2 regions of the Pectobacterium parvum genome follow, and region 1 is predicted to be linked to the other one. Evidence: predicted binding sites of a transcription regulator. Region 1 holds the regulator's gene; the other holds the start of a gene.
The links. The regulator LexA, encoded in region 1, represses DNA repair genes until DNA is damaged. The targets are predictions, from matches to a motif close to TNCTGTATGTACATACAGNA.
Positions count from the first base shown of each region.

Region 2: uvrB (excinuclease ABC subunit UvrB) is a predicted target of LexA. The motif match lies at 1,240-1,259, and genes of this name have one in related genera.

Region 1 is NZ_CP087392.1:4,345,781-4,348,940, forward strand. Features, by position in the region: gene zur (zinc uptake transcriptional repressor Zur) at 1-395, shown strand, start outside; gene LOZ86_RS19560 (CsbD family protein) at 464-673, opposite strand; gene lexA (transcriptional repressor LexA) at 1,129-1,737, opposite strand; gene LOZ86_RS19570 (diacylglycerol kinase) at 1,847-2,212, opposite strand; gene plsB (glycerol-3-phosphate 1-O-acyltransferase PlsB) at 2,340-3,160, shown strand, end outside.
Region 2 is NZ_CP087392.1:3,086,965-3,090,124, reverse strand. Features, by position in the region: gene LOZ86_RS13910 (type I restriction-modification system subunit M N-terminal domain-containing protein) at 1-253, opposite strand, end outside; partial or broken gene LOZ86_RS21430 (DUF262 domain-containing protein) at 498-639, shown strand; gene uvrB (excinuclease ABC subunit UvrB) at 1,371-3,160, shown strand, end outside.

The DNA of each region.
Region 1 (3,160 bases):
CCGGTGCTATCAGCGCTTATGACCTGCTGGACCTGTTGCGCGTTTCTGAACCTCAGGCGAAACCGCCAACTGTCTATCGCGCGCTGGATTTTCTGCTGGAACAAGGCTTCATTCATCGCGTCGAATCAAACAACAGCTACGTGCTGTGTCACCATATTGAAGACCACAGCCACACGTCCGCCCTTTTCATCTGCGACCGCTGCGGACAGGTTACAGAACGTCAAACCGAAGGTGTGGAAGAAACGCTGCGTAGTCTGGCACAGCAGTCAGGGTTTACGTTGCGTCACAGCGTGGTGGAAGCACACGGCTTGTGTGGAGGCTGTCAGGAAGTTGCATCATGCAAACAGCCGGATCATTGCGATCACGACCATACTGTTCCCATTAAAAAACGATAGCCCAGGGGCTATCGTTTTTTCTGTGGAGAGACATCACTGTTGTGACCAGTGATAGCTACCAATGATAGTTACCAGTGATATTTATGGTGATCTTCCCAGTGTTTCACTTCTTTCTCTGCCGCTTCTTTTTCGTACCCGTAACGTTCCTGGATTCTACCCACCAGTTGGTCACGTTTACCTTCGATGACCGTCAGATCGTCATCCGTTAATTTGCCCCATTGCTCTTTCGCTTTACCTTTAAACTGTTTCCAGTTACCGCTGGCTTGGTCTTTATTCATAAGAATCTCCGTACCTTAGGTGAATTGCGCATAAAAAATCGTGACTACCGACTTATGCATCAGTTTCAGATAAATAGATTTATTCAGTAAGCAGCATCATAAATATGTGAACCATGACGGTGCTCTTCGCCACTGTCTCCCTTGATTACTGGGCTATCTCAATGTGATGGCTAATGATCAATCGGCAAACGATTAATCAAGATAAAAATGCTTACCTTGCTAAAAATTATAGTCGAATATTTCACTTAAAAGATAAAACCAGGAATTTGTGACTGGAATGGGCGTTGAGAAAGGGAAAATGACCGCAAAAAGCAGTGAAAAAACAGAAGGATAATGGGGATCGTAGAAACGCGCACGAAATGTAACTAAATATATATATCTGGCAGATTGGCAGATTAACACACAGAACATGATGCACTGATCCAGACTGGCGAGCAGTGCATCTCTGCGAACGGTTAGCTCCAGTCGCTATTACGAATGACGCCAACCGCTAAACCTTCTATCGAAAAGCTTTGCTGGCGCAGATCGACAACGATGGGGGAGAACTCTTCATTTTCAGCGATAAGGTGCACCGTATTGCCCTGCTTTTTCAGGCGCTTCACCGTCACTTCATCGTCAATACGCGCCACGACGATCTGGCCGTTGCGCACATCTTCCGTTTTATGTACAGCCAGCAAATCGCCATCCAATATACCGATATTTTTCATCGACATGCCGCTCACTCGCAGCAAAAAATCAGCGCTGGGTTTGAACATCGCAGAGTCAACCTGATAGCGACATTCAATATGTTCCTGTGCCAGCAGAGGTTCACCTGCGGCGACGCGACCAACCAGAGGAATGCCCGTCTCTTCTTCCATCAGCAGACGAATACCGCGTGAAGCACCCGATACAATTTCAATCACGCCTTTACGCGCCAGCGCTTTCAAATGTTCTTCAGCCGCATTGGGAGAGCGAAACCCCAGCTGTTGAGCAATTTCCGCGCGCGTTGGCGGCATCCCAGTGTGCGCAATATGATCGCGGATCAGCTCATAAACCTGCTGCTGCCTTGCTGTTAATACTTTCATTCCGCCCCCTGGTTGTTTATACAGTCTTTCTGTGAGTATATACAGGTAAGGCACAATTGGGAATCGGGATATAGGCAAAGCCCTGACTTTTACTCATTTATGCGTACCGTCAGGCAAAATGTTGCCAGAGGATACTGCCCCAGACGACAGCGGCTAACAAGATGGCAACAAAGACAGCCGCCGAGCCGATATCTTTCGCCCGACCGGATAATTCATGGTGCTCGAGACCAATGCGATCAACAACCGCTTCAATGGCGCTGTTGGCCAGCTCAAACAGCATAATCAGTACCACAGACACAATCAGCAGGAGCTTCTCGACCAGCGTAACCGGCAGTAAACATGCGATAATGACGCCGACAAGGGTCAGTATCGTTTCCTGACGAAACGCCGCCTCATGCTCCCACGCCTGCTTCAGCCCCTTAAAGGAATAACCGGTCGCCTTAATAATCCGGGTCATCCCCGTTGCTTTATTCATTTGTTCTCCATTATTTATGTAAAATAGTTCGCATTTTAACGCACCTACGTTGTCTCATCACCACAGATCTCCAGCGCAGTTTCTGGTATCCTTGCGGCGCATTGCTAACAAGAGGCTCCACGTTGTTATGTCAGGTTGGCGTAAAATTTACTATAAATTATTGAATCTCCCACTGAAACTGCTAGTGAAAAGCAAAATTATTCCCGCAGATCCGGTGGTCGAGTTGGGGTTAGATCCCTCACGTCCTATACTCTATGTTCTGCCTTATAACTCTCAGGCGGATCTCTTAACGCTACGTGCGAAGTGCTTGGCATTAGGGTTACCCGATCCTTCGCTGCCGTTCGAATTCAATGGCGTCGAACTTCCCAGCCACGTCTTTATTAATGACGGGCCACGCGTCTTCCGCTATTACGTTCCCAAGCAGAAATCCGTCAAGCTGTTCCACGACTATCTGGACCTGCATCGTGCCAATCCAGATTTAGACGTACAGATGGTGCCGGTTTCCGTGATGTTTGGGCGATCCCCAGGTCGGGAAGGCCATTCGCAGGCCGCGCCACACCTGCGTTTGCTCAACGGCATCGAGAAATTCTTTGCCGTCCTGTGGCTAGGCCGTGACAGCTTTGTCCGCTTCTCCAGCCCGGTCTCGCTACGCTATATGGCGACCGAGCACGGCACGGACAAAACCATAGCCCACAAGCTGGCACGCGTCGCGCGTATGCACTTCTCACGCCAGCGTTTGGCGGCAGTTGGGCCGCGCTTGCCAGTGCGTCAGGAACTATTTAACAAGCTGCTTGATTCCAAAGCGATCAAGAAAGCCGTAGACGATGAGGCGCGCAGCAAGAAGATTTCTCATGAGAAAGCGCAGCAAAACGCGATTGCGCTGATGGAAGAAATCGCCGCCGACTTCTCCTACGAAGCCGTGCGTTTGTCGGATCGTGTATTGAGCTG
Region 2 (3,160 bases), 1.3 Mb from region 1:
ATAAGTGATCATGAATGATAAAGTAACCAAGATTGTCCTTGAAAAAGTTTACCGTTTGCTCGTCGCGCTCTGAAAGATTTTGGATATCCTCTTTGCTAAATTCTTCGCTGATGGCGAAGCGCTCAAGCTTATCCGAAAGGTATTTATAAAAGATGAAGCCGAGAATGTAATCTTTGTATTCATTGGCATCAATTTTAGACCGCATCTGGTTGGCGGATTCCCAGATTTTTGCTGCAAGCTGCTGTTTATTCACTCTCAGTCCTGTTAAGCGTCATTTTTCGGTAAGGGCTATTTTAGGTTTTCGATTGTACGTGTGATAAGCGCGTCTTGCCAGTTTGGGCTGACTTAACGCCCATTGACATATGGCGAGAGTTTTTCGCGGGTTGCAACGCTGAATCCACGCTGGCGAAAACACGCCAATGGACGAAGGACATCGGCGCGGATTCGCGAGCGGATTTGTCGGTTCGCTCTTTTTTAAATGGACTAAGAAATAAGAAGTGAAAGCTACAGAAACTCATCTGCTTAAATTTTTGCGTAAATCGCCACAGTTTGTTATTCCCATCTACCAGAGAAACTATTCATGGACCGAAGCACAGTGCCAACAGCTTTGGTCTGACTTGCTACGGGCTGGCCGTGATGAAACCATTAACCCCCAACTCATTTTTATCGTAGATGGCTTCATTCGTGTAATATCAATATTTTCATGTCAATTAATAGATAAAATCTTCTTGAATTTCCCCGAACTCCCCGAAATGCCTGAATGATTGCGATTTAGCTCTCTGCTGTTTTTAGTCTTTTTCCGTCTAATACTTATGCGATAAATCACAGAAAGAGTGTTAAGAAAATCCATATCAGAGGGAATCGCGAATGAAGCGGGTATTTCTCTAACTCAGTACTGACGCGGGATTGTGGGAGTTATCCACCATTTCTGTGGATAACTATGTGCATTATGGAAAGACAACGTATGCTAACCGAGAGCTGGCGCGGGTTGTCGCCAGGTTGACGTTATTCTCCTCGGTTTTTTTAATCTATTTATTATCATATCGTTAAGTAAAATCAAGCGCCTTGAACATCAATGGGGCGTAGTTGCATAAATTAGCATCACCGGCCATCCCAGCATGTTACAGGTCTACCAACACTGGGGATAAATCATGATGAGTTTATCTGGTAGATTGAATATGAATGTGCTAGCAAATTCATTTGTTAATTAGTCCTCCAATCCGGCGACAATTTGCTTGATGCTGTTTTTCTATCCAGTATCATTGCGGTAGCGAATCTCGCCATTGGCATCCAGAATTAAAGTTCCGAACATCCACCCACGGCCATCGTCTTGAGCGATGCGTAATAACGAATGAGTAGCGTGCTTGACGATGAGTAAAGTATTTACACTGAATTCTGACTTTAAACCAGCAGGCGATCAGCCGAAGGCCATTCGTCGTTTAAAAGAGGGCCTGGAAGATGGGTTAGCGCACCAAACGCTGCTCGGGGTAACTGGCTCAGGTAAAACGTTCACGATCGCCAACGTGATTGCCGACCTTAATCGGCCGACGATGATGCTGGCGCCAAATAAAACGCTAGCAGCCCAGCTGTACGGCGAAATGAAAGAATTTTTCCCGGATAATGCCGTCGAGTACTTCGTCTCGTACTACGATTATTATCAGCCAGAAGCCTACGTTCCAAGTTCAGACACCTTCATCGAAAAAGATGCGTCGGTTAACGAACATATCGAACAAATGCGTCTTTCTGCGACAAAAGCGCTGCTGGAGCGGCGCGATGTGATCGTCGTGGCTTCGGTGTCCGCAATCTATGGTCTGGGCGATCCCGATCTCTATCTGAAAATGATGCTGCACTTGACGCAGGGGATGCTGATTGACCAACGTGCTATTTTGCGGCGTCTGGCTGAGTTGCAGTATGCCCGCAACGATCAGGCGTTTCAGCGCGGCACGTTCCGCGTGCGCGGTGAGGTGATTGATATCTTCCCTGCGGAATCTGACGAAATCGCGCTGCGTGTTGAACTGTTCGATGAAGAAGTCGAGCGGTTGTCGCTGTTTGACCCGCTGACGGGCTACGTCCTCCAGACGGTGCCGCGCTATACCATCTATCCAAAAACGCACTACGTCACGCCGCGTGAGCGTATTTTGCAGGCGATGGAAGAGATCAAGGTTGAGCTGGTCGACCGTAAAAGGGTGCTGCTGGCCAATGACAAACTGGTGGAAGAGCAGCGATTGAGCCAGCGCACGCAGTTTGATCTGGAAATGATGAACGAGCTGGGCTACTGCTCCGGTATCGAAAACTACTCACGCTATCTTTCCGGTCGCGGTCCCGGCGAGCCACCACCGACGCTGTTTGACTATCTGCCTGCGGACGGGCTGCTGGTCATTGATGAATCCCACGTCACCGTGCCCCAGATCGGCGGTATGTATCGCGGCGACCGCGCGCGTAAAGAGACGCTGGTCGAATACGGTTTCCGGCTGCCTTCGGCGTTGGATAACCGACCGATGAAATTTGAAGAATTTGAAGCACTGGCTCCACAGACGATCTACGTGTCTGCGACGCCGGGTAACTATGAACTGGAAAAATCGGGCGGTGACGTGATTGATCAGGTAGTGCGTCCCACCGGGCTGCTCGATCCGATCATCGAAGTGCGACCTGTCGCAACCCAGGTGGACGACCTGCTTTCCGAAATTCGCCTGCGTGCCGCAATTAATGAACGGGTGCTGGTAACCACGCTGACCAAGCGAATGGCGGAAGACCTCACTGAATATCTGGAAGAACACGGCGAGCGGGTACGTTATCTGCACTCGGATATCGATACCGTCGAACGTGTGGAAATCATCCGTGATTTACGTCTTGGCGAGTTCGACGTGCTGGTGGGCATCAACCTGCTGCGTGAAGGGCTGGATATGCCGGAAGTGTCGCTGGTGGCGATTCTGGATGCCGATAAAGAGGGTTTCCTGCGCTCTGAACGTTCCCTGATCCAGACGATTGGCCGTGCGGCACGCAACCTGCGTGGCAAAGCCATTCTCTACGGCGACAGGATTACTGCGTCGATGGCGAAAGCGATTGGTGAAACGGAGCGCCGCCGCGAGAAGCAGGAAGCCTACAACACCGAACACGGGATTGTGCCGCAGGGAATCAATAAGAAGATCTCCGATATCCT